One region of the Streptomyces sp. GbtcB6 genome, then DNA from elsewhere that is predicted to be linked to it. Evidence: riboswitches for the same ligand, from Rfam matches in the RefSeq annotation. Region 1 holds a riboswitch; each other region holds the start of a gene.
What was found. Region 1 has a riboswitch for cyclic di-AMP ahead of KVT45_RS30985 (LysM peptidoglycan-binding domain-containing M23 family metallopeptidase). Riboswitches for the same ligand answer to the same signal wherever they lie in the genome.

Region 1 (7,615 bases):
GTCAAGCCCGTGGATCCGGCGCTGCCGGGCCTCGCGGCGCAGCACCAGCTGGTGGCCGTCGTCGAGGACAACAGCCGGGCGGCCGGGGTGGGCTCGGCGGTGGCGCTCGCGCTCGGCGACGCCGAAGTGGACGTGCCGGTGCGGCGGTTCGGGATTCCGGAGCAGTTCCTGGCGCATGCGAAGCGGGGGGAGGTGCTGGCCGACATCGGGCTGACGCCGGTGGAGATCGCGGGGCGGATCGGGTCCAGTCTCGCGGGACGGGGTGCCGCGGGGGGTCGTGTGGCGGGTGCGGCGGCGTCCGGGCTGGTCGCGCCCCGCGGCGGCAGCCGCAAATCGATGCGTCCCGCGCCCCTACGGGGCGCCTCAGCCGAGGGCGCTGTCATCGATGGCGCTTACGAGGAGAAAGAATGAGCAAGGAGTTCGACCTCGGTGCGCTGCTCGCCGAGCGCGGTGGTGAGCGGTACGAGCTGCACGGGAAGTACCTGAACCATCAGCTCCCGCGCATGCTGCACACCATCGGCTTCGACAAGGTCTATGAGCGGGCCGAGGGTGCCCACTTCTGGGACGCGGACGGCAACGACTACCTGGACATGCTCGCCGGGTTCGGGGTGATGGGCCTGGGGCGCCACCACCCCGTCGTCCGCAAGGCCCTGCACGACGTCCTGGACGCCCAGCTGGCCGACCTCACCCGCTTCGACTGCCAGCCGCTGCCCGGGCTGCTCGCCGAGCGGCTCCTCGCGCACAGTCCGCACCTGGACCGGGTGTTCTTCGGCAACAGCGGCACGGAGTCGGTGGAAACGGCCCTGAAGTTCGCCCGCTTCGCCACCGGCAGACCCCGTGTCCTCTACTGCGACCACGCCTTCCACGGCCTGACCACCGGCGCGCTGTCGGTCAACGGCGAGGACGGCTTCCGGGACGGCTTCGCCCCGCTGCTGCCCGACACCGCCGTCCCTCTCGGTGACCTCGACGCGCTCGCCCGCGAACTGAAGAAGGGCGATGTCGCCGCCCTGATCGTCGAGCCGATCCAGGGCAAGGGTGTGCACGAGGCCCCGCCCGGCTATCTGCGCGCCGCCCAGGAGCTGCTGCACCGGCACAAGGCGCTGCTCATCGCCGACGAGGTGCAGACCGGCCTCGGCCGCACCGGCGACTTCTACGCCTACCAGCACGAGGAGGGCGTGGAACCGGACCTGGTGTGCGTGGCGAAGGCGCTGTCCGGCGGATACGTCCCGGTCGGCGCGACCCTCGGCAAGGACTGGATCTTCAAGAAGGTCTACTCGTCCATGGACCGCGTCCTGGTCCATTCGGCGAGCTTCGGCGCCAACGCCCAGGCCATGGCGGCCGGGCTCGCCGTCCTCTCGGTCATGGAGAACGACCAGATCGTCGCCAATTCCCGGGCCGTGGGGGAGCAGCTCAAGTCCCGGCTCGCCGCGCTGACCGACAAGTACGAGCTGCTCGCCGACGTGCGCGGCCGGGGCCTGATGATCGGCATCGAGTTCGGCCGGCCCAGCTCGCTGAAGCTACGCAGCCGCTGGACCATGCTCCAGGCCGCCCGCAAGGGCCTGTTCGCCCAGATGGTCGTCGTACCGCTGCTGCAACGGCACCGGATCCTCACCCAGGTCTCCGGCGACCACCTGGAGGTGATCAAGCTCATCCCGCCGCTGATCGTCGACGAGACGGACGTGGACCGCTTCGTGGACGCCTTCACGGACGTCATGGACGACGCCCACAGCGGCGGCGGCCTGATGTGGGACTTCGGCAAGACGCTCATCAAGCAGGCGGTGGCCAACCGTTAGCCTTTTGTCTCTGAGGCAAGAAAATTGCCGTAGGGGCAAAGCTCCGGCTGAATGGAGGCATGAGCTCCTCCGAGAAAGAGCACGAGAAAGAGCATACGGGCGGGCCGGTGGGCGACCTGCCCGCCGTCGCCCCGCAGCTGCGCTCCCTGCGCCGCCGTGCCGGTCTCACTCTGGAGGCCGCGGCCCGGGACGCGGGGCTGTCGCCCGCCCATCTCTCCCGGCTGGAGACCGGGCAGCGGCAGCCCTCGCTGCCGATGCTGCTCGCGCTCGCGCGTGTCTACGGTACGACGGTCTCGGAGCTGCTGGGCGAGACCGTCGCCGACCGGGACGCGATCGTGCGCGCCGGCGACATGGAACCGACCCGCGCCGGCGGCTGGACGTACTGGCAGGCCGGGGCGTCCGGCCGCGGGATGCAGGCGCTGCGCGTCCGGGTGCCGTACGGCTCCCAGGGCGACATCGTGCGGGTGCATCCCGGCGAGGAGTGGCTGTACGTCCTGCGCGGCCGGCTCCGGCTGCGTCTGGGTGACACCACCCATGTGCTCGCGCCCGGCGACAGCGCGCACTTCGACTCGCTGACCCCGCACCGGCTGGCCGCCGAGGACCAGGACGGGGTCGAGCTCCTGTTCGTCCACACCCTGCTGCAGAGTCCCACGGCCGCGCTGTGCCTGGGCCCGATCACCGGAGAGCTGCCATGACCGACATGGAGGAGAAGTTCCCCCGGGCCCTGTGGGTCCGGCTGATCATCTACATCGCCCTCGGGCACGTCCTGGCCGCGTTCCTCTTCCTGCTGTTCTCCCTCGGCGCGAAGAGCTGAGCCTCAGTCGAGCAGCCGCTCGCGCAGCCGCTCCCGGGTCTCCGGGGCCACCTTCAGACCCTGCTCCAGGTACGTGTCGACGTCGCCCCACGTCTCCTCGATGCTCTCGAAGGCCGCCGTCAGGTACTCCGCGCGGGCGTCGAAGAGCGGGCTCAGCAGGTCCATCACCTCGGGGCTGTACGCGCTGTCCCCGCCGCCGCTGCGCCGCACCTTGTAGCGGCGGTGCTTGGCGTTGGACTCCAGGTAGTCGGCGAGGATCGCGTCCCGCTCCACGCCCACCGCGAGCAGCGTCACGGCTATGGAGATGCCCGCCCGGTCCTTGCCGGCCGCGCAGTGCATCAGCGCCGGGACGCTGTCCTCGGCGATCGAGTGCAGCACGTGGGAGTGCTCGTCGGTGCGCTCCTTGACGATCGTGCGGTAGGAGCTGACCATCCGGGCCGCGGCCTTGCCGTCCCCCAGGAGCCCGCGCAGCTGCTCGATGTCACCCTCGCGGACCATCTTCCAGAACTCGGCGCCGTGCGCCGGGTCGGTCAGCGGCAGGTTCACGTTCCGCGTGCCGGGCAGCTCGACGTCCGGGCCCTCCAGCTTCTGGTCGGCCGCGTTGCGGAAGTCGAAGACGGTGTGCAGGCCGAGCGAGGCGAGGAACTCCGTGTCCTGCTCCGTGGCGTGCGCCAGATGCCCGCTGCGGAACAGCACGCCCGGCCGCACCCGCCGCCCGTCCACGGTCGGCAGGCCGCCCACGTCACGGAAGTTGCGCACCCCGGCCAGCTCGGGCTCGGTGGACGGGACCTGCTGCGTCACGGGGGGCTCCTCCCGGTCGGCCCCGTCGGCGCTGCTCGTCGACGGGCACTGGATCGACCATACGACATCGGTTTCCACGGGCAATGAGTTGTCCACAGGCATCGCCTGCAGGCCCGTTGCCCTTGCTTCCGGAGCCCGCAGACCTTGATGATGTTGGTGCTTGAGCGGATCTGTTGGCAGCTGTGTGAGGTTTGAGGTTTCTCGATGGTGGACATCGCCGAAAACGGTCGTACCTGGCTCCTGTCGGGCCCCGGCAGCAGCTACGCGCTGCATCTCACGGAGGCCGACGAACTGCTCCACCTGCACTGGGGCGCCAGAATCCAGCTCGCCGACGCCGAGGAGCTCAGCACCCGGGCGCTGCCCGGCTACTGGGCCTTCGAGTCGCCGCTCGACGGCCGGGAGGAGTACCCCGTCGAGGGCGGGCCGCGGTTCGTCCGCCCCTCCCTGTCCGTGCGCACCGAGGAGCGGCGCGGCACCGAGTGGGCCTTCGAGGCCTACGAGACGGAGGCCGGCGCGGACGGCGACGAGCTGCGGCTGCGCTTCCGGGACGACGGGATCCTCATCACCCTGCACTACCGGATGCGCGACGACGTCGTGGAGCGCTGGGTGACCGTCGGCAACGAGGGGCACGCGCGCGTGGAGCTGCTGCGCGCCGACCCCGCCGCCTGGACGCTCCCCGACCGCGAGGGCTGGCGGCTCTCCCAGCTGCACGGGCGCTGGGCCGCCGAGTCCCGCCTCACCAGCGCCCCGCTCACCTACGGCGAGAAGGTCATCGGCAGCCGCCGCGGCCACACCAGCCACCAGCACCTGCCCTGGGTCGCCCTCGACACCGACGCCACCGAGGAGCGCGGCGAGGTCTGGGGCTGTGCGCTCGGCTGGTCCGGCTCCTGGCGGATCGCCGTCGCCCAACTCCCGGACGCGCGCGTGCAGATCACCGGCGGCGCCGGTTACGACGACTCGGGCCTGCTGATGCTGGCCGAGGGGGAGTCGTACACCAGCCCGGTCTTCGCGGGCCTGTGGACCGACGGCGGCTTCGGCGGGGCGAGCCGTGCCTGGCACGCCTACCAGCGGGCGTACATCATCCCGGACGCCGACCGGGACCGGCCCGTGCTGTTCAACTCCTGGGAGGCCACCACCTTCGACATCTCCGAGGAGCAGCAGGCCACCCTCGCCCGGCGGGCCGCCGCGATCGGCGTGGAGCTGTTCGTGGTCGACGACGGCTGGTTCGGCGCCCGCACCAGCGACCGCGCCGGCCTCGGCGACTGGACGCCCAACCCGGACCGCTTCCCCAAGGGCCTCAAGCCCCTCGCCGACTACGTGCACGCCCTCGGCATGCAGTTCGGCATCTGGGTCGAGCCCGAGATGGTGAACGCGGACAGCGACCTGTACCGCGCCCACCCCGACTGGGTGCAGTACCAGCAGGGGCGAAAGCGGACGGAACTGCGCAATCAGCTCGTCCTCAACCTGGCCCGCGAGGACGTCCAGGAGTACCTCTGGGGGCAGCTCGACACCCTGCTGTCCAGCGCCCCGATCGACTACGTCAAGTGGGACTTCAACCGCTGCTTCACCGATGCGGGCTGGCCCGGCGAGCCCTACCCGCAGCGCCTGTGGGTCGACCACGTCCGCGGGCTGTACGCCCTCCTCGACCGGCTCCGCGCGGCCCACCCGGGCGTCGCCATCGAGTCCTGCTCCGGCGGTGGCGGGCGGATCGACCTCGGCATCATGAGCCGCACCGACGAGGTGTGGACCTCCGACAACACCGACCCGCTGGACCGGCTCGCCATCCAGCACGGCTTCAGCCAGATCCATCCCGCCCGGGTGATGTCCGCCTGGGTCACCGACAGCCCGAACCACCAGCTCAACGGCCGGGTCAGCAGTCTGCGTTTCCGTTTCGTCAGCTCGATGGCCGGGGCGCTCGGTGTCGGCGGCGACCTCTCGCAGTGGACCGAGGAGGAGCTCGCCGAGGCCGGCCGTTGGGTGGAGCTCTACAAGGAGATCCGGCCCCTGGTGCAGCGCGGCGACCAGTTCCGGCTGCGGCCGCCGACCGGCGGGCTCAGCGCGGTGCAGTACACGCTCGGCGACGAGACCGTCGTCCTCGCCTGGCTGCAGGCCCAGAGCTACGGCGAGCCGGCGCCGGCGGTGCGGCTGCAGGGTCTCGACCCCACGGCGTCTTACGAATGCCGCGAAACGGGCGAAGTGTATCGGGGTGCCGTCCTGTTGCACCACGGACTGCACACCGGACTGAAGGGTGACCTGGATGCGTCGGTCATCCGGCTCCGTCGGATCTGATGCATCTGCCCGAATTAGCACCTTCATTACAACTCGCTCTGGAATAAGGGGACGTGGCGTGACGTGCGTGAGGAGCGTCATATTCGTGACCGTCCGTCGCGCGTCATGTTCACGTAATTCCGGTGCTTTGCAAGAAGGTTGGAAAACCGAATAGGCCGGAATTTACGGACGGTGACCGGGATTTCCGGTAACGGATCAAGTGAAACTCGGACAGGCGGAACCGGCCGCTTGTCCGCGTGCGTCTCACTCGCTTACGTTCGCCACACTTCCGGACGGAACGCCGAATCCTGCCGCCGCCCGGAGTCCCCACACACACTCACCCGTGCCCGGCAGGAGCGGGGGACCCACCAGGTAAGACCGCCTGTTCCGGTTCCCGGGACGGCTAGGGGTGTAGTCGCGCGACGGTGCGTGGCCGGGCAGCTCCAGCCCGAACCCGACAGCTCACCTCGCAGGCGTCGGAGAGGAATGCGCCATGCCCGCGAAGGGTAAGCACCGCCGCCCCAAGTCCCAGCGTTTCACCCGCTCGATGGCCGTCGCCGGAACCGGTGGCGCCGCGCTGGCTCTGCCGCTCATGGGGGCCACCGGCGCCCACGCTGCCACCTCGCAGTCCGTTTCCGAAAAGGCCACGCAGTCGCTTCCGAAGGTCGAGAAGACCGCGGTGAACAAGGCGGCCGCGAGGAATTCCGCCACGCATTCCGCGCACCGCGTCTACACCGTGGTGCCCGGCGACTATCTCTCGAAGATCGCCCGCGAGCACAGCGTCCGCGGCGGCTGGCACCGGCTCTACGCCGACAACCGGGAGGCCGTCGGCGACAACCCCTCGCTGATCCACCCCGGCCTCAGGCTCACGCTCGGCGGCCGTCACGCCGCGACGACGGACGGCGCGGACTCCGGCTCCCGTTCCGGGACGCCGTCGAACCCGCAGTCGTCCACCTCGTCCCCGGCCGCTTCCTCGGACGGTTCGGCCGGCTCGGCGGCGACCGCGTCCGGCTTCACCCTTCCGGTCACCGGTGCCACCGTCGGCACCGGCTACCACGTCGCCGGCGGTATGTGGTCCAGCGGCTACCACACGGGCGTCGACTTCGTCGTCCCGACCGGCACCCCGGTCAAGGCCGTCGGCGCGGGCACGGTCGTCACGGCAGGCTGGGGCGGCGCCTACGGCAACCAGGTCGTCATCCGGCTCGCCGACGGCTACTACGCGCAGTACGGCCACCTCTCCGCCCTCTCCGTCTCGGTCGGCCAGACCGTGACCGCGGGCCAGCAGATCGGCCTCTCCGGCGCCACCGGCAACGTCACCGGCCCGCACCTCCACTTCGAGATCCGGACCACCCCCGACTACGGCTCGGACGTGGACCCGGTCGCCTACCTCCGCTCGAAGGGCCTCGCCGTCGGCTGACCCGGCGCCCGCACTGGTCTGACACGCACTCAGAAGGCCGGACCCCCGATCCCCGGGTCCGGCCTTCCGTGTTTCCTTCTCGTGGCGGGGGTGCTCAGGGCATCGACACGGGCGGCGGACGGCGGCACAGTGAACCCCCGTTGATGCAAGCGCTTTCTGTCAGCGATTCCCGCCACTGCCGCCCCGCCGGAAGGAAACCGCCGCATGACGACCACCCGCCGAGCCTTCGGAGCCCTGGCCGCCGGAGCCGCCCTCACGGCCCTGGCCTCCGCCGCGCCCGCGACCGCCGTACCCCGGCAGCGCCGGCTGCTCGCCCGCGACGACTTCCGCCACGGCCTCGGTCAGTGGTTCGTGGAACTGGAGCAGGGCGGCACGGTCACCGCGGCGGACGGGACCCTGGACGTCGACGTGCCCGCCGGTGCGACCGTATGGTTCCGACGGCGGCTCGACGGGCCGTACGTCCTGGAGTACACCGCCACACCGGTGTCGGCGGGCGGTGCCAACGACCGTGTCTCGGACCTC
Region 2 (7,615 bases), on a different contig from region 1:
CCGGCGACCCCGTGGTCCACGCGGAGGAGGCGGCCCTGGCCAAGATCCCCCCGGCCGACCCCCGGCTGGCCACGGCCACGGTCTACACCAGCCTCGAACCCTGCACCCACCGCGCCTCCCGCCCGCACCCCTGCGCCGAGCTGATCCTCCGGGCCGGGGTACGACGGGTGGTGACGGCGTGGCGCGAGCCGGACACGTTCGTGGCGGCGGCCGACGGGACGGGGATGCTGCGGGAGGCGGGGGTACAGGTGCTGGTGCTCGGGGCGTACGAGGACCTGGCGAAGGCGCCGAACGGACATCTCCTCGGCTGAAGCGGAGGGGCGAGCAGGAGGGGCCGGCCGGCGAGGCGGCCGGAAGGCGTCTGCTCGCCTGAGGTCAGCCGAGCCGGTGGCGCAGCGGCTCTGCCGTGGCCGTGGCCGTGCCGGTCGGTGTCTCGGCGGCCGTGAGGCTGGCGAGCAGGGCCAGGCGCTCGGCCGACGGGCTGCCGGGCTCGGCGTGGAAGCAGAGCATGAGCAGACCGTTCGTGCCCAGGATCGCCAGCTTCTCCGTCCGCAGGTCCAGCTCGCCGACCTGCGGATGCCGCAGCAGGGCCTGTCCGCTCTGCTTCGGGCGGACGTCGTGGCGGGCCCACAGATGCCGGAAGCGCTCGCTGTGCACGGACAGCTCGCCGACCAGGGCGGACAGCCGCGGGTCGCCCGGATCCTCCCCGGCCGCCACCCGCAGCGTCGAAGCGAGGCTGGCCGTGGCGAGGTCCCAGTCGCGGTGCAGGGTGCGCACGGCGTCGTTCAGGAACACCTCCCGGGCCAGGTTCGCCCCGGGCCGGTGCGCCGGGGAGAGGGCGACGGCCAGGGGGGTCGCCGCCCGTACGTCGCAGAGCCGCCCGGCCACCACCACGGGCAGCGCGGACCACGACTCAAGGAGCATGCGGATGCCCGCCGGCACCTGCTCGCCGCGGGGCCGGGAGCGCCGGGGCGGGGCGGAGGCCGCGAGCTGGTGGAGATGGGCCGTGCCCTCCGCGTCCAGGTGCAGGGCCTTGGCGAGGGCTTCGACGATCTGCGGGGAGGGATGGCGGTTGCGGCCCTGTTCCAGCCGGATGTAGTACTCCGTGCTCACCCCGGCCAGCAGCGCCAGCTCATGGCGGCGCAGCCCCGGCACCCGCCTGCGGCCCGCGTCCGGCAGCCCGAGCAGCTCCGGACTCAGCAGGGCCCGGCGCGCCCGGAGGTACTCGCCGAGCGGCCCCGGCGCGTGCTTGTCGCTGCCCTGTGCCATGAGGCCAGGCTAGGCGGCGCGGCCGCGCCGATCCTGTCCCCGTGAGTACCACCCTTCACAGGGCGACGACGGATCGGTCCGGCGCTCCTAGTGTCGGCCTCGCCGACCTGCCGCTGGGCCGGCGGGTGTTCCGAGTCAGGAGAGTGCGATGAACACACACCTTGCGGTACGGATCGGCGCGGCCGTGGCCGCCGTCGCGGCCGCGACGGCACTGGCGACCGGTCCCGCGACCGCCGTGTCCCGGTCCGCCGGACACCCGAGCACGGGCGCCGCCGCCGGCTCGGTGTCCGCCCGCGAGACCGCGGCCGACAAGGCGCTGGTCACGTACGTGTACAAGCAGCTGTTCACCTACTACGACACGTCCGTGATCGACAAGTACGTCTCTCCCGACTACATCCAGCACAACCCCAACGTCGCCAACGGCCCCGAGGCGCTGCGCCAGTTGGTGGAGAACCTGAAGGCGACGGCCACCCCGGGCAGCGGGTCGGTCACCACACATGTGATCGCACAGGGCGACCTCGTCCTGCTCCAGACGAGCGCGGGCGCGTCCGCCACGTCCAAGGGCGTGGTGCTCGTCGACGTGTTCCGGGTGGCGAACCACAAGATCGTGGAGCACTGGGACACCATCCAGCCGGTCCCCGCCATCACGGCCAACGGCCACGACATGGTCTCCACGCTCACCTCGCCGCAGACCGACGCCGCCGGCCCGGCCTCGCACACCGCCGCGAGCGAGCGCGTCGTACGCGCCTACGTCCAGCAGCTGACCGGCCGGAAGGACCTCGGCGCGGTCGACCGCTACGTCTCACCGAAGCTGGTCCAGCACGACCCGGCGCTCGCCGACGGCGCGGCCGCGACCAAGCAGGCCTACGCGGACCTCTTCGCCGCGCATCCGCAGTACCAGGCCACCGTCGCCAAGGTCGTCGCCGAGGGCGACCTGGTCGCGGTCCACCTCCACGACCAGAACAGCCCCTCCGACCTGGGCACGTCGGTGTACGAGATCTTCCGGGTGCGAGGCGGGAAGATCGTCGAGCACTGGGCGGTCACCCAGGCCGTCCCGGCCACCTCGGCGAACGGCAACAGCATGTTCTGAGCCGGGGCGTCCGCGCCCGCCGACGAGCCCCCCGCCCCCGCCCTCCGCCTCGTACGAGAGCAGAACGTCATGAGTCAGTCCCGCCCCCGATCCGCCCGACCCGGCGCCGGCCCGGAGGCCGCTCCAGGCGTTGTCCGGCTGGGGGATCCCCTCGTCAACTTCTACCTGGTGGATCACCCCGACGGGCTCACCCTCGTCGACGCGGGCCTGCCCGGACAGCGGGGGCGGCTCCTCGACCACCTGGCCGCCGCCGGCCGGAGCCCGGCCGACATCCGGGCCGTCCTGATCACCCACGCGCACCCCGATCACATCGGTCTCACGGCGGAGCTCCAGCAGGCCGGCGCGGAGGTGTGGGTCCACGAGGACGACCGGGTCATGCTCACGGACGGCCCGCGCAAGGCCATGCGGCACGCCAGGTCCGAACGATCCCCGCTGCCGTACCTCGTCCGCCGTCCCGCCGCGCTCGCCGCCATGGTGTCCCTGGCCCGCCAGGGCGCCTTCACCGCGCCCCCGCCCGCCCGGGCGCGCACGTTCGGCGACGGCGCGCGGTTGGACGGCGTGCCCGGGCGGCCGCTGGCGGTCGCGCTGCCCGGCCACACCCCCGGCAGTACCGGCTTCCACTTCCCCGACCAGGGCCTGTTCTTCACCGGCGACGCCCTGGTCACCCAGGAGGCCTTCACCGGGCACACCGGCCCCTGTCTGGTCTGCCGCGCCTTCACCCACGACTCGGCCGCCGCCCTCGCGTCCCTGGACGCCATCGCCGGGCTGTCCCAGGACACCGTCCTGCTGCCGGGGCACGGTCAGCCGTTCGACGGCGGCCCCCGCGAGGCGGTCGCCCGGGCCCGGCGCCTCGGCGTCCGCTGACCCCGCCGAGGCCTCCGTCGGCCCCGCGCGTTTTAACCCGTGTGACTCACCCTCTTCAGATGGCGTATGCTGGTGTCACCGACGCGGGGTGGAGCAGCTCGGTAGCTCGCTGGGCTCATAACCCAGAGGTCGCAGGTTCAAATCCTGTCCCCGCTACTGAAACTCAGGGCCGGAATCCAAGTTCGAGGATTCCGGCCCTGAGTCATATCCAGGCACGTGTTCCTCATCACGCACGTCCGCACTCATCCGCCCGGCCCACCCCCATTCGCCCCACCCGCTCGCAGCGGCAAACCTGGACGGACAGGCATCGAAGACATCGGACGCGTCGAACACGTGGGACATCAGGGGGGTCGTGTGGCGAGCCGTGGAGAGGCGGAGCAGCACGGCCAGGCATCCGCCCGCACCCTCGTCCGCTACCTGCCCGCGCTGCTGATCGGCGCGGGCGTCTGCTACGACGTCCTCACCCCCCAGCCCTTCACCGCGGTCCCCTTCTTCACGGCCGCCCCGCTGATCGCCGCGCCCCTCTCCGCCCTGCGCACCACCGTCCTCACGGGTCTGGCCGCGCTCCTCGCCACCTACGCCGTGCACGCGCGGTTCGCCGTGCTCCCGGACGCCGACGCCGTGACCGAGGTCGTCACCGTGGTCACCGTCGCCGTCCTCGCCGCCGGCATCAACCGGATCGTCCGCATCGGCGACCAGCGCCTCGCCTCGGCCCGTGAGGTCGCCGAGGCCGCCCAGCGGGCCGTCCTGCCGGAGCCGGCCGAGCGGATCGGCGGCTTCGAGATCGCCGCCCGCTACGAGGCGGCCCAGGAGGGCACCTTCATCGGCGGCGACCTGTACGCCGTCCAGGACACCCCGTACGGCGTGCGGCTGGTCGTCGGCGACGTCCGCGGCAAGGGCATGGGCGCGGTCGCCGCCGTCGCCGTGGTGATCGGCGCGTTCCGGGAGGCCGCCGAGCAGGAGGCCACGCTGGAGGCGGTGGCCGCGCGGCTGGAGCGGGCGCTGGCGCGCGAGGGCGTCCGGCGCGGCGGCATCGACGCCCACGAGGGGTTCACCACCGCCGTACTCGCCGAACTCCCGCACGGCGACGGCACGCTCCGGGTCGTCAACCGCGGTCATCCGCCGCCCCTGCTGCTGCACGGCGACGGCGAGGTGTGCCCGGTGCGGGCGCCGGAGTCCGCGCTGCCGCTCGGGATGGGCGAGCTGGGGGCGTGGCCCGACCGGGCGGCCGAGCACGCGTTCCCGAGCGGGGCCACGCTGCTGCTGCACACCGACGGCCTCTCCGAGGCCCGGGACGCGCACGGCCGGTTCTACGACCCCGAGCGGCGGCTGACCGGTCGTACCGTCACCGCCCCCGGCGCGCTGCTGGCCCGGCTCGCGGCCGAGGTGCGCCGGCACACGGGCGGCGGCATGACGGACGACATGGCGCTGCTCGCCGTACGACGGCCCTGAGCCGCCTGCCCTGTGCTATGTCACACATCGTGTTCGGACGGCCGCCCTCCGCATCACAACTGAGTCACCATCAAAACCTGTGTGACTCCTGAGCTGAGCAGCGAGCACAGCCAACTCGACCTTTTTTGACCGATAGTGGCAGTTAAGTCCAAGCTTTGAAAGCTTAATGATCAAGACGAACGGCTTGGAATCTGATAGCTGGGTCTATTAACGTTCGATAACGCAGCGCGGTCGTCCCAGCCGTCACCCGAGATGGCTCCGTGCGCACGCGCCGAATCCCGCAAGGGAACCGGGGAACCACCACCTTGGGGTGAATCGCACGGCTACCGCCGGGTAGGAAACGGCCGGTATACGCGCGTAGGAGACCTTCCCGCTCCGAACCCGTCAGCTAACCCGGTAGGCGACGGAAGGAAAGGAGTACGCCCGCGTGGCGTCCAACCGGCCTGCTCCGACAGCCCCGTTCGTGCCCAGCCAGCGTCAACCCGACACCTTCGGCTACGGCAGCTACCGCACCGACGAGGGCCCCTTCGAGGAGTGGAACCCCACCGAGGAGTCCCTCGCCTCGGCGCGCGGCCGGCACCGGGTCGCCAAGCAGCGCGGCGGCGGGCTCGCCCGCAGCTCCACGGTTCTCGGCGTCGGCGTCATCGCCGCCGTCGGCGCGGGCGGCATGGCCAGCGCCAACACCGGCAAGCCGCCGGTCTCCATCTCGCTGCCCGACCTGCCGACCTCCGTCGGCTCCCTGCTCGGCGAGGACGGCGGCCACCAGGCCACCCAGACCGCCCTCAGCAGCGTCACCACGACGACCGCCACCGACGCGGACTCCTCCTCGTCCGGCGCCGGTGAGACGCTGCGCAGCCGGATCATCGCCCAGGCCGCGCAGCAGCAGAACCAGCTCGACACCAAGGCCAGCGCCAAGGCCGTCGCCGCCGCCGACAAGGCGGCCGCCGACGCCGAGGCCAAGGCGGAGCAGGCGGCCGCCGCCAAGGCCGCCGACGCCAAGGAGAAGGCCGAGGCCTCCGCGAAGCAGAAGGCCGAGCAGGCCCGGCTCGCCGAGCTGGCCAAGCAGTACACGCTGCCCGTCGTGTCGTACACGATCACCGGTACCTTCGGCCAGGCCGGCTCCATGTGGGCCTCCGGCTACCACACCGGCCTCGACTTCGCCGCGCCCACCGGCACGCTGATCAAGGCCGTGCACAGCGGCACGGTCACCGAGGCGGGCTGGGCCGGCTCCTACGGCTACCGCACGATCATCACCCTCGACGACGGCACCGAGCTGTGGTTCTGCCACCAGTCCTCGATCGGCGTCAAGGTCGGCCAGAAGGTCTCCACCGGCGACGTCATCGGCCGCGTGGGCGCCACCGGCAACGTCACCGGCCCGCACCTCCACCTGGAGGTCCACCCGAACGGCCAGGCCACCGCCATCGACCCGATGACCTGGCTGCGCGGCAAGGGCCTCAACCCCTGACCCGGACCCCACCGACCGGTCTCCGGCGGCCCTGACGGCAACCCCCGACGTCAGGGCCTTCGGTGCGCCCCGCCCCGGGCCGGCGGCGCGCCTCGTACCGTGCGCCTTTACAAGAACTTCGTGTTGCGCCGAGATGGGGCGCCCGGCGACGCGTGTTGAAGTGAGACATGAGTGCTTCTTCCGCTTCCCCCTCCCTCCGTAAGCTCGGCGCCTCCGACCTGGAGGTCTTCCCGCTCGCCCTCGGCGGCAACGTCTTCGGCTGGACCGCCGACGAGGCCACCTCCTTCGCCGTCCTCGACGCCTACGCCGCCGCGGGCGGAAACTTCGTCGACACCGCCGACTCGTACACGGCGTGGATCGAGGGCAACAAGGGCGGCGAGTCCGAGACGATCATCGGCAAGTGGGTCAAGGCGCGCGGCAACCGCGACGACGTCGTCATCGCGACGAAGGTCAGCCAGCACCCCGAGTACCTCGGCCTGTCCGCCGCCAACATCAAGGCCGCCGCCGACGCGTCCCTGCGCCGTCTGGACACCGACCACATCGACCTCTACTACACGCACTTCGACCAGCCCGAGATCCCGGTCGAGGAGATCATCGGCGCGCTGGACGAGCTGGTGCGGGCGGGCAAGGTCCGGCACATCGCCGCGTCCAACATCACCGCTGAGCGCCTCCAGGAGTCCCTGGACTTCTCCGACCGCGAGGGCTTCGCCCGGTACGTCGCCCTCCAGCCCCACTACAACCTGGTCTCCCGCGACACCTACGAGGGCCCCCTCCAGGACCTGGCCTCCCGCACCGGCCTCGCGGCCGTCCCCTACTTCGCCCTGGCCGCCGGCTTCCTCACCGGCAAGTACCGCCCCGGTACGACGGTCGACAGCGCGCGAGCGGGCCGGGCCGCCCAGTACCTGGAGTCCGAGCGCGGCCGGCAGGTCCTCACCGCCCTGGACGAGATCGCCGCGGCCCACGACGCCCCGATCCCCACGGTCGCCCTGGCCTGGCTGGCAGCCCAGCCCACCGTCGCGGCCCCGATCGCCTCGGCCCGCACGGTGGAACAGCTCCCGGCACTGCTGGGCGTGGCGGACCTGAACCTGACAGACCAGGAACTGGCACGACTGACGACCACCTCCGCCTGACGGCCCGCCTGACGGCCTCCGCCTGACGGCCCGTCTGCCGGTGCTCTGTCTGGCGGCCCGTCTGGCGGCCCGTCTGACGGTGCTCCGTCTGGCGGCCCGTCTGGCGGCCCGCCTGCCGTGCCCCGCCTGACGGCCCTTGTCCGACGGCCTTCGCTTCCCTCGTTTTCCCTTCTCCGCTGCTCGCATTCGTGTCCGCCGCAACGGTGCTCTGCCCCACGGCGCATCCCGGCGGTGCCGAATCCTCCGCAACCCCGAAGGGCTAGCTCCGGTACGGGTTGTAGGACGGATACGGCACCGCCGCCCCGTACCACCCCGGCGCCCCATAGGCCGGCGGTGCGTAGCCGC
Region 3 (7,615 bases), on a different contig from region 1:
ACCTTCTGCTTCTCGGGACCGTCGGCGGCCACCCGCAGGGTGTGCGTGCCGGAGGCCAGCTCGGTGAGCTTGCTGGTGGGGTCGGCCGACGAGCCGTCGCCGCTGCCCTGCGTCGCGCCGGACAGCAGGCTGCTCTCCAGACCGCCGAGGTCGGGCAGGCCGAGGTCGGTGCTGATCTTCACGGTGCCGGACAGCTGCTGCACGTCCGACTTGGCGATCTTGTTGATGAGTTCCTGCGCGGTGATCTTCGGCAGGTCGGGGTCGCCGGAGTCGGCGAGTGCCGGGACCAGGCCGATCGTGGCCGCGGCCACGCCCACCACCGCGACCGGGACGACGTACCGTGCGGCCTTGCGCCGCCGCTCGGTGCGCAACTCGGCGCGCAGCTCGTCGTCGGCCTGCGCGGCCCCCGTGCTGTCGTCGGATTCGTACGGTGCCATGTGTGCCCTACCTCCGTCGTCGGCGGCGGCCGTCCTCGCACGTGTCCCACCCTGAGCCGCCATTCTCACCCGAATCGGTGAGTGGTGGTGATTTCCGTGGTTTCCATCTCACCAAATCGGGGGCGGAGAAGCGTCAGACCACGGAGCCAACTCCGTGTACACCTGCGGTATGACACAAGGGTGGAGGCGCCTTCCCCGACCCGTAGGGGTCGGGCGGTGAAGGCGCCTCCTGTCACGTGCCGTGTCCGGTCGGTTCACGTGCCGTGTCCGCTGCTGTGCCGGCTGCGGAGTCCGCTGCCGTGTCCGCTGCCGTGTCCGCTCAGTGCTGCACGAACACGTAGTCCGCCCGGTAGGGGACACCGACGACGGCACCCGGGGTGCAGGAGCCGGCCGGGGCGACGCCGCCGACGGTGTTGAGGCGCAGGATCTCGCCCGTGTGGGCGAGCAGCCCGTGCTTCTTGCCGGACCGGGTGGTCTTGAGGTCCAGTTCGGGGATGTTGCCGGTGCCGTTCGCCGTCTTGGTCACGACGGCTCCGGTGACCGCGCTGCCGTCGGGCGCGACCCACTGCGGGGTGCCGGAGTTCGGTGCGACGAAGGAGTGGCGGATGCCGCCGCCGAGCTTGGCGCTGACGTCCCGCTGGGCGAAGGCGTAGCCGCCGCCGTCGGCGGGCTTGCACTGGTAGATCTGCTTGCCGGTGACGACGGAGGCCTGGAAGCCGCCGTCCTTGAGGTCGGAGACGGTGGTGACGGCGTGCAGCTGGCCACGGAGGGCTCCGCCGGGGAACTGGGCGGTGTGCAGGTTGGCGTAGAAGGCTCCGGGGTCGGTGGTGAGCTGCTTGAGCAGGGCCTTGTCGGTGACCTTGACGCTGCCGGTGACGCTGTGGCCCTCGGCCTTCTGCAGCAGCTTCCCGAAGTCGATCTTGACGCCGCCGTTGGTGCCCTTGGCGCCCTGGTGGATGTGCAGGTCGGTGGGCCCGCCGGTGCCGCGCCAGGTCACGGCGACGGTCACCTTGTCCCCCTTGACCTGGATGAACTCCAGCGCGGCGCCGTCCTTGTCCCCGACGGCGGGCCCACCGGCGACGGGCACCTCGTTGGCACCGCGCAGACTGGCGGCGAGGACGACGGATTCGGCGGAGGCGGCGGAGCTGTGGCTGGTGGTGGAGTTGTGGCTGGTGGCGGCGGATGCCGGGACGGCGGCACCGCCGAGAGCGGTGACGGTGACGGTGATGGCTGCGGCGACGAGGCTCTTGCGGCGCGTTGCGTCGATGACCATGATTCCGTTTTCTCCCCCTGTGTCAGCCGACGCCCCCTGCGTCGGCTTCTGAGAAGGAGTACGGAACACATCTTGGATTAGACTCAGTCCAATGATGTGACCTGAGTCACACAAATGCAGGTCCTCCGGAGGCTATCCGGCTCGGTGCACCACCGCGTCGCACAGCTCCACCAGCGCGGCCTTCGGGTCGCACTCCGGCAGCGGAGCAAGCGCGGCACGCGCCTCCTCCGCGTACCGGACCGCGTCCCGGCGGGCCAGCTCCAGCGCCGGGTGCGCCCGCAGCGCCGCCAGGGCCTCCGCGTGCCGCGCGTCGTCCGTGAGGTCGGAGTCCAGTAGCTCGCACAGGGCGATGTCCTCGGCCAGCCCCGACCTGGCGGCCAGTTCCCGCAGCCGCAGCACGGGAAGCGTGGGCACACCCTCGCGGAGGTCGGTCCCCGGGGTCTTCCCCGACTCGTGGGAGTCGGAGGCGATGTCCAGGACGTCGTCGGCGAGCTGGAAGGCGACACCGAGCCGTTCGCCGTACTGAGTGAGGACGTCGACGACCGTCTCGTCGGCACCGGACAGCATCGCGCCGAAGCGGCAGGAGACAGCGACCAGCGAGCCGGTCTTGCCGCTGAGCACGTCAAGGTAGTGGTCGACCGGGTCGCGACCGTCCGACGGGCCGGCCGTCTCCAGGATCTGACCGGTCACCAGCCGTTCGAACGCGAGGGCCTGGACCCGGACCGCCTCGGGGCCGAGGTCGGCGAGGATCTGGGAGGCGCGGGCGAAGAGGAAGTCGCCGGTGAGGACGGCGAGCGAGTTGCCCCAGCGGGTGTTGGCGCTGTCGACACCGCGCCGTACGGACGCCTCGTCCATGACGTCGTCGTGGTACAGCGTGGCCAGGTGGGTGAGCTCGACGACGACGGCCGACGGCACGACACCGGGCGCGTACGGGTCGCCGAACTGCGCGGCGAGCATCACCAGCAGCGGGCGGAACCGCTTGCCCCCGGCCCGCACGAGGTGCTGCGCGGCCTCCGTGATGAACGGGACCTCGCTCTTGGTGGCTTCTAGCAAGCCTTCCTCGACAGCCGTCAATCCGGCCTGGACATCGGCTTCCAGAGCCTGGTCCCGCACGCTCAGCCCGAACGGCCCGACGACGGTCACGAGGGGTCTCCTGTCTGCTGGTGTCTACTGGCGATTACGCGGTTTGTCGATAGGTCGCTGCCCTCACTCAAGTCAGCGTATCCGGTCGGGTTTCGATCACCGATAGCGCCCACGGTTACACCCCGGGCGCTATCGGATCACGACCGTTATGTTTTTGATCAGCCGATACGATCTGACATCCACTGACTTAACAGGAAGTACGGGCACTTGTCCCGAACCAAGGCATAGGTCGTGTCCCGCACCGGCGGCAAACCTCCCACCCGACTGCCGCCCGGAAACGGCCCCACCCCCTGGCCGGCATCACCTGCCCGGGCGTACCCCTCCGCCACCCGCCGACGCCACCGATGCCGGCGCCGACGCCGCCGAGGGCACCCGGTGCACGAACGGCGGCACCTGGTGCACGCCCGTACACCCTCCTCCACGCGACCACGCACGGCGATCTCCGCACTCCCTCGATCCGCGTTCCCCCGATCGGCACCCACTCGACCGTCACCCCCTTGACCGACGGAACGACGCCCCCCAGCACGACCTGCTTCGCGTGCGCACTCCACTTCCCACCCCGGGCCGGTCAGTGGCACGCGCGCGTACCCGGGGGCTCCGAGGTTGACGGAGGGCGCGCCAGACAGGCGCCTAATTGGACAATTCGGACTACTCATAAAAATCACCCACATTAGCTCCCACTCCGCCACTCCCCGATTGGGCAATCCACACGAATGGGGGCGAGGGGGTTTTCCGTCGAACCAGGAAATAGGGGGATTCCAAGAATCCCTCATGTCTGATTTGCCGTTATTGCGGATTCGTGAAGTAGGTCACGCGGACTGGGCAACGCGAGGTCCATAAGGGGACCCTTCCTTCCCTTTCCCCGTGGGCCAGTTGAGGGTTGGCAGCTGCAAAGGATCAAGTACCCCATACGCCTCAACACAAGGTCAATCGGTGTGTTCTGTGAATCAGGTACTTGTTCCGGACATGTGCCCTCGCATACGTTCCCGCTCGCCGGGCGGACGCCGAATCCTGCCGCCGCCCGTCGTAACCCATCGACGAGTTCATTCGCACGGCAGGAGCGGGGGACCCAGGTAAGTCGCCGGACCGGGCGGCCGACGTCACCAGACAGACGTCGTTCCGGAACGGCCAGGGGTGAAGTCGCATCGTCTTCGGGCGATGCGGCCGGGCACTCCCCGGGCCCGAACCCGACAGCTCACCTCGCAGGCGACGGAGAGGAACAACGCCATGCTTGCTGCCGCTCAGCACCGCACTCCCCGCCGTAACCGCATCATCCGCACGCTCGTCGTCGCCGGCACCGGCGCCGCCGTCCTCGCCCTCCCGCTCATCGGGGCGACCGCCGCCTCCGCCGCCGGGTCCTCCACCTCGACGGCCTCGACCACCCTCGCCGGGTACCCGAACAACCTCGACGGCTGGATCCGCGAGTCGCTCGCGATCATGAGGGAGAAGAGCATCCCGGGCACCTACAACGGCATCTACCGCAACATCATGCGGGAGTCCTCCGGCAACCCGCGGGCCATCAACCTCTGGGACTCCAACGCGGCCAAGGGCATCCCGTCCAAGGGCCTGCTCCAGGTCATCGACCCGACGTTCAAGACCTACCACGTGGCCGGCACGTCGTTCGACATCTACGACCCGGTCGCGAACATCACCGCCGCCTGCAACTACGCCGCCGCGCGGTACGGCTCGATGGACAACGTCCACGGCGCGTACTGACCGACGTCCCACGTCAGTCGAAGAGTCTTTCGAGGACGACGGCGATGCCGTCGTCCTCGTTCGACGTGGTGATCTCGTCGGCCAGTGCCTTGAGTTCGGGGTGGGCGTTGGCCATCGCCACCCCGTAGGCCGCCCACTCGAACATCGGGATGTCGTTGGGCATGTCACCGAAGGCGATGGCCTGTGCGGGGCTCAGCCCCAGATGGCCGGCGGCCAGCGCGAGCCCGGTCGCCTTGGTCACCCCGCAGGGCTGGAGTTCGACGGTTCCCGGCCCCGACATGGTGACCGTCGCCAGCGACCCGACCACCGAGCGGGCGGTCGCCGCCAGTTCGTCGTCGGACAGGGTGTGGTGGCGCAGCAGCACCTTGCTGATGGGCGCGCACCACAGGTCGTCACGCCGGGCGACGCGCAGCGCGGGCAGTGTGGGGTGGGGCATCAGATAGCCCGGCTCGATGAGCGTGAGCCCGTCCACGCCGTCCTGGTCGACCGCCGCGTACACCTGGCCGACCTCGGCCTCGATCTTGCCGAGCGCGGTCTCCGCCAGTTCCCGGTCCAGGGTGACCGACCACAGCAGCCGGTCCGCGCCGGCGTCGTACACCTGCGCGCCCTGGCCGCAGACCGCGAGTCCCGTGCAGCCGAGGTCGTCGAGGAGCGGGCGCACTCTCGGCGCGGGACGGCCGGTCACCACGAGGTGCCGGGCACCGGCCCGGCCCGCCCGCGCGAGCGCGGCGAGCGACCGTTCCGACAGGGTGTCGTCGTCGCGCAGCAGCGTGCCGTCCAGGTCGGTGGCGATCAGTGAGTACGGGGAGGGTGCGACCATGATCAGAGAATACGGACAGTACGCCCCTGGGACTCACTGTGCGTTTCGGCCTCAAGTGGCGCCCGCCGCCTCCGTGATGGGGCCGTTGTCAGTGGCGGGCGTTACGTTTCGGGTGAGCCGGTTTCACTGATCCGACGGGGGTGCTGGTCGTGACGGACGGGCGGGGGGACTTCCGGGCGTATCTGCTGGCGGCGGCGACCGGGGTGCTGGAGCGCTTCCGGGAGGAACTGCGGCCGGAGATCTACGCGTTGTCGTTCCGTATCTGGCGGGTGGACGACGACGACCGCAGACCATATGTGGCGATCGGCTACAACACGGAGAGCCGGTACGAGGCCGAAAGACGCCCCGAGGACCCGGGCGAGGCCCGCTGCAACTACGCGTGCCGGCTCCTCGGCGGGTTCGAGATGCTCGGCAACTGCCCCGAGGACCCGGCCGGCGGTGCGCTGTACGCCGAGGAGGTCCGGCGGCTCGGACTCTGGTTCGACGGGGACGGCGACGCCGCCGAACTGGACGCGACGCGCGAGCCGTTGAGGCTGCACTTCGCCGACGCGTGCGTCCGGCCGGCCCGGGATCTGCACGACGGCGGCCTGATCGGGAGAGTCCTCGGGCGGCCGCTGCCGGTGTGGGTCTTCGACATGTACTGCCCGGGCTGGGAGATCGAGGCCACGCAGGCGGCCAACCCGCCCGAGCTGGTCGAGGAGTTCCTGGCCTGGCAGCGGGCGGCCGAGGAGGCTCAGCCCCTCGGGGCCGGGTGACGGTCCGGCCCGGGGTGTCAGGCGTGGGCCGCCGCCAGGTGCCCGGCCAGGCGGGGTGAGGCGAACTCCGTACCGCACACGAACCGCATGACCGGGCCGTACGACGCCGCCGCCGGGAGCCCTGTGAAGTAGAGGCCGGGTACGGAGGAGACGTATCCGGCGCCGAGTACCGGGGCGCCACGGCTGGCCGTGACGCGGGTGCGCAGCCCGGGGCCGAGGAAGTCCATCGCGGCGATGTCCACGCGGTAGCCGGTGGCGGCTATGACGTGGTCGGCGGTGAGGCGCTCGGTGCCGCCTTCGTGGGTGCGGACGGTGAGGACCGGGGCGCCGGCGCCGCCCGAGGTGTCGGCGCCCGTCACGGCGGCGACCTCGCGGACCTGGACCTTGCCCTCGAAGCGGTCGCGCAGCCACCAGGCGCCGAGCGGACCGAGCACCCGGCGGACCAGGTAGTGGCGGGTCCCTGCCGGAAGGTAGCGGTAGGGGTGCGGGTAGTAGCTCAGCGCCCACAGGGACCAGGCCCGGCCGAACGGCGACTCGGGGCGCAGCTTCGGCTGGTCCCAGGGCGGGGCGCCGAAGGCCACCCTGCCGCGTCCTCGGGAGACCACCCGCACCTGGGCGCCCGCCTCGGCGGCGAGGGCCGCCGTCTCCAGCGCGGACTGCCCGGCACCGACGACGATCAGCTCCTTGCCGGAGAAGCGGGTCAGGTCGTGGTGCTGGGAGCTGTGCGAGACCGTCCCCGCCGGTCCGTCCGCGCCCGCCCCGGCGAGCTCGGCGGGAAGGCGGGCGAGCCCGGACAGGCCGGTGGCGACGACGACCGCGCGGGCCGTCAACGACTCCCCCGAGTCCAGCTTCAGTTCGAAGCCCGCCGGGCCTTCGGCCTTGTGCCGGTCCACGGAGACCACCCGCACCCGCTCCAGCTCGGGCACCAGTTTCTGCTGGAACCACTCGCCGTAGCCGATGAAGGTCTCCACCGGGATGATGTCCTCGTCGGTGACCAGCCGGCGGATGCCCGCGGCGTCGCAGTAGTCGGCGAGGGTGTGCCCGCGCTGCGGGCAGTCCAGGCTGGAGGCGGCCGGGGTGGACTTCAGGATCATCCCGGCCGGCATGTGGTCACGCCAGCTGACCATGGGATCGCCGAAGACCCGGACGGGGATGCCGCGCGCCCGCAGATGGGCGGCGGTGGACAGGCCGAAGGGCCCGGCACCTATGACTGCTACCGGCTCGATCACGAAGTCCCTCCCCAGGAACGTGGTGCCCTACTTCGTGGCGGTGCTGGAGCCGCGGCGGTTGGTGCGCCACAGCTGATAGAGGTGCTTCGCGCCCGGCCGCACGAAGCGGGCGAGCATGGTGACGAACGGCAGCGGGTCGTCACCCGCCAGCCAGGCCAGCTCGGTCCCGCTCGGTCGCTTCGGCGCGTGCGGCGTCGTATAGCCGCTGCGGCGGTAGGCGAGGAGGGCGGGCAGGTCGATGT
Region 4 (7,615 bases), on a different contig from region 1:
GGTGGTGACCCGGCCGGTGAGGACCTCCGCCTTCGGCAGCACGCGTCGCAACGGGACGACGACATGCCGAGGGGAGATGCTGCCGGCGGCGGCTTCGGGGAGGAAGGGCTGGTAGGTCATGTACGACCGGGGGTCGACGACCGTGACGGTCGCCTCGCCGTAGCGCATCTTCTTGAGAATGCGCCGAGCTGCGTACAGGCCTACGTACCCACCGCCTACTACGAGGATCCTGGGACGCTCCGTGGTGCTCATGGCATCGAGTATCCACCCGCCTCAGGGGGGCCGCTCGTGCGCCCCTTCACAAGCTTCCACAGGGCCCGTGCTACACTCCGCCGCCCACGTGACGCAGGTCATGGTCAACAGCGGGAACCCACTTCCGATACGACCCGTTGTCAATGCCGCGTGAGCTGCCTCTCCAGGCTTCCGGGGGCACCGTGAGGGCACCCGATGTCACCCTCAAGAGCACCTCCCGGAACACCCCCTGGACGCTCTCCTGAGCACGCGCTCAGGCCTGTTGAGCCCCCGAACGGCCCAAGAGTCCGCACCGGACCCCTCACCTGCACCGAATTCCTTGTGAAGAACTTCACGAAGTTTTCCGACGGGGTGTCGTGGCACGGCGTGTCACGGACCGGAAAACCGCTCATCCGGAGACCCGGCCTGCTCAGCCGAGGGCGCTGAGCAGGCCTAGGGCCTGTCGTCTGGATCAGGCCGGCTATGAGGTGCGGCACCTTTCGACCGACCCGAGCGGGGCCTGGTGCGTGCAGCTGCAAGGCGGAGGAGGCGTAGACGATCAGCCGCTGCCGCGGCGGGCGACGCGGTGGGGGCACCTCCCGGCCGAAGGCTGGGGGACGTCGGCGAGTGACGACAACGCCGCTGGGGGTACCCCCTCTGGGGGAGTGCGTGCCAGGCCCCGCGACGCCGGGATGATCCAAACGACAGGGCCTAGGCGATGGACCAGGCGATCCCGTCGAGGATGTCGTGCTCGCTCACCACGACCTCCGTCGCGCCCACCCGCTCCATGATCGACTGGAGGACGAGGGCACCGGCCCCGATGACGTCGACGCGCCCGGGGTGCATGGAGGGGACGGCCGCCCGCTCGGCGTGCGTCGACCGCAGCAGCCACTCGGTGATCTCCCGGACCCGGGCGTAGGGGATGCGGGAGTGGTGGATGGCGGCGGAGTCGTACTCCGGCAGGTCCTGGTGGATGGCGGAGAGGGTGGTGACGGAACCGGCGAGACCGACCAGGGTGCGCGCCTCGCGCAGCGGCACGGTCTCCTCCGCGAGGTCCAGGGCGCGCTCGATGTCGGCCCACATGGAGGCCGTCTCGGCCTCGGTGGGCGGGTCGCTGACGTGCCCCTCGTGCACGAGATGCCGCTCGGTCATCCGCACACAGCCGACGTCCACGGAGCGCGCGGCCCGCACGTGCTCGTCCCCGACGACGAACTCTGTCGAACCGCCGCCGATGTCCACGACGAGGAAGGGCTTGGCGAGGTCGTCGCGGCCGCTCAGCTCCCTGGTCGCCCCCGTGAAGGAGAACTCGGCCTCCTGGTCACCGCTGATGACCTCGGGTTCGACACCGAGGATGTCGAGCACGCCGCGCACGAACTCGTCCCGGTTCTCGGCGTCACGGGACGCGGACGTGGCCACGAACCGCAGCCGCTCCGCCCCGTACTCCTTGATGACCGCCGCGTACTCCCGGCAGGCCGCGAAGGTCCGCTCCAGCGCCTCCGGCGCGAGCCGCCCGGTCCGGTCGACCCCCTGCCCGAGCCGCACGATCACCATCCGCCGGTCCAGATCGACGAGCTCCCCGGTCTCCGGGTCCGCGTCGGCGACGAGCAGCCGGATGGAGTTGGTTCCGCAATCGATGGCGGCGACGCGGGTCATGGCGGTGGGTTCCTTACTCATTCAACCGACCGAGTCGGGTGGTGGGTGGGGGAAGGTCTCGGGGGTCCAGGGGGCGGAGCCCCCTGGGACGGTGAGCTGTCCGACGCTCAGTCTCCAGCGGAGGGCACCACGCACGCCCCCTTGGCCCACCACTCCGGCAGCATCGCGATCGCCTCGTCGCCGAGCGGGTTCACGCCGGGGCCGGCGGCCAGCGAGTGGGCCACCAGGACGTGCAGGCACTTCACCCGGTCCGGCATGCCCCCGGCGCTCGGAAAGCCCGTCAGTTCCTCGATCTGGTCCCGGCGCCGGATGTAGTCCTCGTGCGCGGCCCGGTACGCCGCCGCCAGCTCCGGATCGCTCTCCAGCCGCGCCGTCATCTCCTTCATCACGCCGTTGGCCTCGAGGGTGCCGATCGCGGACGCGGCCTTCGGGCACGTCAGGTAGTACAGCGTCGGGAACGGCGTCCCGTCCGGCAGCCGCGGTGCGGTCTCCACGACGTCCGGCTGCCCGCACGGGCACCGGTGCGCGATCGCCCGCAGTCCGCGCGGCGGCCGCCCGAGCTGCTGCTTGAAGGCCTCGACGTCCGCGTCGGTCGGCTCGGTACGCGGAGTGGAGGGAGGAGCCGTTTCCATGCCTGTCTTTCTGCTCTGCTGCGCTACTGCTCTGCTGCGCTACTGCGCCACTGCTCTGCTGCGCTACTGCTCTGCTGCTCTGCTGCTCACTGGTCGGACGACGCGTCGGACTTGTCGACGCCGTCCCAGACGTTCGCGTACCAGGGCCGGTCGGCCGCCCCGAGGTAGGCGTGCGCCTGCTTGGCGGCACCGGGATCGATCACGACGTACCCGGTCTCCCCCGGCATCACATAGTGCAGCCGCTGCCGGATCTGCTGCTCGGCGTACGCGTCGTCCTGCCACCGCGCCTTGAGGTCCCGCAGCTGCTCGACCCGCTGCCGGGCCTGCTGCTGCTGGCGTTCGAGGTCGGAGATCTCGGCGCGCTGGGAGACGTACTGCCGCATCGGATAGGCGAGCGCGACGATCATCGTGCAGAGCACGATCGCGAGCAGCGCCGCGCGGCCGGTGAGCCGGGAGCGGCGGGCCTGGCGCCTGGTCTGGGAGCGGTAGACCCGGGCCGCGGTCTGCTCGCCGAGCAGCTTGAGCCTGGTCGCGGTGGAGAACCGGTCCCGGTCCTTCACAGCCATGTCCCCGCCTCCCTGGGTCAACCCTGGTACGTGCGTACGTCCCCGGACACGGTACGGGACCGGGTACGGGGACGTACGTACGACTGGCTAAGCCATGACTCCGTAAGGCTCAGCCCTTGAAGCGGGGGAAGGCGCTGCGGCCCGCGTACACCGCCGCGTCGTCGAGGATCTCCTCGATGCGCAGCAGCTGGTTGTACTTGGCGACGCGCTCGGAGCGGGCCGGGGCGCCGGTCTTGATCTGGCCGCAGTTGGTGGCGACGGCGAGGTCGGCGATGGTGACGTCCTCGGTCTCGCCGGAGCGGTGCGACATCATGCACTTGAAGCCGTTGCGCTGGGCGAGCTCGACGGCGTCCAGGGTCTCGGTCAGGGAACCGATCTGGTTCACCTTCACCAGCAGGGCGTTGGCGGTGCCCTCCTCGATACCGCGGGCGAGGCGCTCCGGGTTGGTGACGAACAGGTCGTCGCCGACGATCTGGACCTTGTCACCGAGCTTGTCGGTGAGGACCTTCCAGCCGGCCCAGTCGTCCTCGAACAGCGGGTCCTCGATGGAGACCAGCGGGTACGCGGCGACGAGCTCCTCGTAGTACTCGGTCATCTCGGCGGCCGAGCGGGACTTGCCCTCGAACTCGTACTTGCCGTCCTTGTAGAACTCGGACGCGGCGACGTCGAGCGCAAGGGCGATCTGCTCACCGGGGACGTAACCGGCCTGCTTGATCGCCTCCAGGATGAGGTCGAGCGCGGCGCGGTTGGACTCCAGGTTCGGCGCGAAGCCGCCCTCGTCGCCGAGACCGGTGGCCAGGCCCTTCGACTTCAGGACCTTCTTGAGGGTGTGGTAGACCTCGGCACCCCAGCGCAGCGCCTCGGAGAAGGACTCCGCGCCGATCGGGGCGATCATGAACTCCTGGATGTCGACGTTGGAGTCCGCGTGCGAGCCGCCGTTGAGGATGTTCATCATCGGCACCGGCAGCAGGTGCGCGTTCGGGCCGCCCAGGTAGCGGAAGAGCGGGAGGTCGGACGCCTCGGAGGCGGCGTGCGCGACGGCGAGGGAGACGCCGAGGATGGCGTTGGCGCCGAGCGAGCCCTTGTTGTCGGTGGCGTCCAGGTCGAACATCGCCTGGTCGATGAGGCGCTGCTCGGTGGCGTCGTAGCCGACCAGCTCCGGGCCGATCTGCTCGATGACGGCGAGGACGGCCTTCTCGACACCCTTGCCCAGGTAGCGGTTGGGGTCGCCGTCACGGAGCTCGATGGCCTCGAAGGCACCGGTGGAGGCACCGGACGGAACGGCGGCACGACCCGTGCTGCCGTCGTCGAGGCCGACCTCGACCTCGACCGTGGGGTTGCCTCGGGAGTCCAGGATTTCCCGGGCTACGACGACGTCGATGGACGGCACGAGCATCTCCTTCTTGGGATGTGACGCTGGTTGTGCGGGGCGCACGCGGGCCTTGCCGGCCCTTGCTCAGCCTTGCGACTAGAGCCTAACCGTCCCAGGGCCGTCGGCCGGCACGACCGACCGGCCCGTGGACACACAGACGGTACTCATTGTTCACGTGCGGAACAAAGAGGGTCCCGATGAAGAACGGGAGAAGAGCGGGCCAAGAAGGGGACGGCAAAGAGAAACCCCGCCCCGGTGCGTACGGGGGAAAACGCACCGAGGCGGGGGCCCGTGGGGACGGGGGTGGCCCTCACGTGGCCTCCACTATGGGGACCGCGGTTGTGCGGGCGCTGTGGTTCAGCTGGGCGCCGCCTAGTACTTACGGCGGTCGCCCCCCGTCCTACTTGAGGTGGAGCTGCTGGCCCGGGTAGATGAAGTCGGCGTCCTGGACGATGCCCTTGTTCAGCTTGAACAGCGCCTGCCAGCCGCCCTTGACCTTGTGCTTCTCGGCGATCGAGCTGAGGGTGTCGCCCTTGACGACCTTGTACTCGCCGTCGCCCTTCTTGACCTTCTTGCCGGCCGGGGTGGTGACCGTCTTGGTCGCGGCCGGACGCTCGGCGGAGCGGGAGGCGGCCTGCGTGTCGGTCGTACGGCTGCTCGTGCCGGCGCTGCTGCTCGACGAGGAGCTGGAGCCGCTGCCGGTGTAGGCGGCGCTGGACAGGCCCGTGCCGCAGGTCGGCCAGGCACCCTTGCCCTGCGCGGCGAGGACCTTCTCGGCGATCTGGATCTGCTGGGCCTTGGTGGCCTGGTTGGCCTGCGCGGCGTACTGCGTGCCGCCGTACGCGGCCCAGGTGGAGGCGGAGAACTGCAGACCGCCGTAGTAGCCGTTGCCGGTGTTGATGGCCCAGTTGCCGCCCGACTCGCACTGGGCGACGGCGTCCCACTCGGAGGCGGTGGCGGCGGAGGCGCTGCCGGCCGCCATCAGCGGGGCGGCGACGGCGACGCCGGTGACACCGGCGACAGCGATGGCGCGGACGGCCTTGGACGGACGACGGTGCTTGCCCTTGCCGGAAAACAGCATGGATCGATCCCCTCACCGACGCCTGCGAGGTGAGCTGTCGGGTTCGGGCCGGTTGAGTTGCCCGGCCGCACACCCGTGTGTCGGTGCGCGGCTTCACCCCGAGCCGGATCGGCAGCCTCAACTACCGGTCCCGGCACTTACCTTGGGTCCCCCGCTCCTGCCTACGGCGCTTGACGCGTCGACTGTTCCCGGACGGCCGCTGGCAGGACTCGGCGTTGCGACGGCCGGGGCTCGTGGTGACGAGCGGCCTTGACCGTAAACAGGGCATCCGGTGAATTTCAAAGATGATCAGGGCTTCTGAGACTCATCCCACACTTTCACCAAACCGGACATTTAACTTCTAAGTGGGGCGGCCGGGAGACGCCAACTCCCGCCGCTTTTCGTCCGTTTAGCTACCGAGTTTCAGGGTCTGACCGGCGGCGATGTTGTTCGGGTCGGTGCCGATGGCCGCCTTGTTCGCGGCATAGAGCGCACGCCATCCACCGTCGAGGTCAAGGGAGTCGGCGATGGAGGCGAGGGTGTCGCCGGCGTGGACGGTGTAGGTGCCGCTGTCGCGGGAGGCGTGACGGCCGGAGGAGGTGGCACTCTGACCGTTTGTCACGTTTTCGTCCGCCGAGCCGCCCCGATGCTTGCCGCCGCTACTGACGGCCCCCGTGTCGACCAGGCTCCAAGAACCCCCGGTCTGCGATGAATTGTCCGATCCGTCAGCCTCGGAGATGACGGGACTCTCACTCGCCTTCGAGGCACCCGAGCCGGAGCCGGAGTCGGAAGATCCCGACTTGTCCGTCTTGCTGGATTTACCGGAGGCGTCCGCCTTGGAGTCACCGCTCGCACTCGGGGAGGGAGTGGCGGAGTCGCCCCCGGAGTCCGCGGCACCCGAGGAGGAACCGGAACCAGAGGAGGAGGAAGAAGACGACGAATCCGACAGCCCGGAGGACGAGTCCGACGAGTCGGAGGAACCGGACGAATCACCCGAGTCGCCGAGTCCCGTGTCGACGTTCACCGAGGCGTCGTCGGACGAGAGCCCGGCGAGCAGCGCACAGGTCCGCCAGGGCTTGGTGCCCTGGTCGGCGAGTATCTTCTCGGCGACCGCGATCTGCTGCGAACGGCTCGCCTGGTCGGGCGTACTGGCGTACTCCAGGCCTCCGTACTTGCTCCAGTCGTCCAGGGACATCTGGAGGCCGCCGTAGTAGCCGGTGCCGTTGTCGGCGCTCCAGGAGCCGCCGCTCTCGCACTCGGCCACCTGGTCCCAGGTGGAGCCGTCGGCCGCGTGGGCGCTCACCGCACCGAGGAGCGGGATGGCGATGGCGGAGCCGGTCACCCCGGCCGCGACGAGGAGAGCCGGAGCCTGACGGGGGCGACGGTGACGACCGTTCCCGGAGAGCATGCGGAAACCTTTCGAGCGACAGCGGTGACCGGCACGGCGGGTCCCGCAGGGCGCCGTGCTGATGGGTGAACGTATCGGCAGACGATCACTTGTCACAAGTTAATGCCGCGCAGATCACGTGAAGATCACAGACTTGAACGCTGGTCACCTTTTGCCCGTACGGACCTGTAAGGGCTTCGGCGAGGGCCCGGCAAGGGCTCATCGTCCGGCGGGCGTGAACTCCACGGGGAGTGTGCGAAGTCCGCGCATGATGAGCCCGCCGCGCCACCGCAAATCCCCTTCTTCCACAGCGAGTCGCAGGTCGGGAAGACGGGTGAGGAGGGTGGCGAGGGCGGTCTGGCCCTCCAGGCGGGCGAGCGGGGCGCCGAGGCAGTAGTGGATGCCGTGGCCGTATCCGAGGTGCTGGTTGTCCCGCCGTGACAGATCGAGGGTGTCCGGCTGGGCAAACCGCTCCGGGTCCCGGTCCGCCGCGGCCAGGACGACCAGGACCGGGTCGCCGGGCGCGATGTGCTGCCCGCCGATGTCGACCGGCTCGGTGGCGAACCGCCAGGTGGCCAGCTCCACCGGCCCGTCGTAGCGCAGCAGTTCCTCGACACCGGTCTCCAGCAGCCCGCGCTCACCGGCGGCGAGTGAGTCCTGCAGCCGGGCGCGCTGCTCAGGATGGGTGAGCAGGGCGTACGTCCCGTTCCCGAT

Region 2: another riboswitch for cyclic di-AMP. It lies ahead of KVT45_RS10205 (M23 family metallopeptidase); the one in region 1 lies ahead of KVT45_RS30985 (LysM peptidoglycan-binding domain-containing M23 family metallopeptidase).
Region 3: another riboswitch for cyclic di-AMP. It lies ahead of KVT45_RS19060 (transglycosylase SLT domain-containing protein); the one in region 1 lies ahead of KVT45_RS30985 (LysM peptidoglycan-binding domain-containing M23 family metallopeptidase).
Region 4: another riboswitch for cyclic di-AMP. It lies ahead of KVT45_RS24255 (transglycosylase family protein); the one in region 1 lies ahead of KVT45_RS30985 (LysM peptidoglycan-binding domain-containing M23 family metallopeptidase).

What each region holds. Positions count from the first base shown of each region.
Region 1 covers NZ_JAGXJL010000021.1:37,034-44,648, reverse strand. Annotated here, with positions in the region: gene dxs (1-deoxy-D-xylulose-5-phosphate synthase) at 1-411, shown strand, start outside; gene KVT45_RS31010 (aspartate aminotransferase family protein) at 408-1,793, shown strand; gene KVT45_RS31005 (helix-turn-helix domain-containing protein) at 1,853-2,488, shown strand; gene KVT45_RS31000 (DUF6126 family protein) at 2,485-2,607, shown strand; gene KVT45_RS30995 (tyrosine-protein phosphatase) at 2,611-3,408, opposite strand; gene KVT45_RS30990 (alpha-galactosidase) at 3,613-5,697, shown strand; cyclic di-AMP (ydaO/yuaA leader) riboswitch at 6,005-6,165, shown strand; gene KVT45_RS30985 (LysM peptidoglycan-binding domain-containing M23 family metallopeptidase) at 6,170-7,093, shown strand; gene KVT45_RS30980 (DUF6250 domain-containing protein) at 7,298-7,615, shown strand, end outside.
Region 2 covers NZ_JAGXJL010000004.1:491,763-499,377, forward strand. Annotated here, with positions in the region: gene KVT45_RS10175 (dihydrofolate reductase family protein) at 1-311, shown strand, start outside; gene KVT45_RS10180 (helix-turn-helix domain-containing protein) at 376-1,269, opposite strand; gene KVT45_RS10185 (nuclear transport factor 2 family protein) at 1,418-2,359, shown strand; gene KVT45_RS10190 (MBL fold metallo-hydrolase) at 2,429-3,223, shown strand; tRNA gene KVT45_RS10195 (tRNA-Met) at 3,306-3,379, shown strand; gene KVT45_RS10200 (PP2C family protein-serine/threonine phosphatase) at 3,578-4,675, shown strand; cyclic di-AMP (ydaO/yuaA leader) riboswitch at 4,935-5,095, shown strand; gene KVT45_RS10205 (M23 family metallopeptidase) at 5,103-6,140, shown strand; gene KVT45_RS10210 (aldo/keto reductase) at 6,308-7,270, shown strand; gene KVT45_RS10215 (PrsW family intramembrane metalloprotease) at 7,530-7,615, opposite strand, start outside.
Region 3 covers NZ_JAGXJL010000010.1:160,954-168,568, reverse strand. Annotated here, with positions in the region: gene KVT45_RS19075 (DUF2092 domain-containing protein) at 1-437, opposite strand, end outside; gene KVT45_RS19070 (CHRD domain-containing protein) at 757-1,710, opposite strand; gene KVT45_RS19065 (polyprenyl synthetase family protein) at 1,843-2,853, opposite strand; cyclic di-AMP (ydaO/yuaA leader) riboswitch at 3,879-4,075, shown strand; gene KVT45_RS19060 (transglycosylase SLT domain-containing protein) at 4,081-4,569, shown strand; gene KVT45_RS19055 (HAD family hydrolase) at 4,583-5,389, opposite strand; gene KVT45_RS19050 (hypothetical protein) at 5,539-6,144, shown strand; gene KVT45_RS19045 (FAD-dependent oxidoreductase) at 6,162-7,373, opposite strand; gene KVT45_RS19040 (ATP-grasp domain-containing protein) at 7,401-7,615, opposite strand, start outside.
Region 4 covers NZ_JAGXJL010000014.1:100,967-108,581, forward strand. Annotated here, with positions in the region: gene KVT45_RS24230 (NAD(P)/FAD-dependent oxidoreductase) at 1-252, opposite strand, end outside; gene KVT45_RS24235 (Ppx/GppA phosphatase family protein) at 943-1,884, opposite strand; gene KVT45_RS24240 (DUF501 domain-containing protein) at 1,992-2,516, opposite strand; gene KVT45_RS24245 (septum formation initiator family protein) at 2,603-3,082, opposite strand; gene eno (phosphopyruvate hydratase) at 3,192-4,478, opposite strand; gene KVT45_RS24255 (transglycosylase family protein) at 4,855-5,535, opposite strand; cyclic di-AMP (ydaO/yuaA leader) riboswitch at 5,540-5,714, opposite strand; gene KVT45_RS24260 (transglycosylase family protein) at 5,924-6,922, opposite strand; gene KVT45_RS24265 (cytochrome P450) at 7,121-7,615, opposite strand, start outside.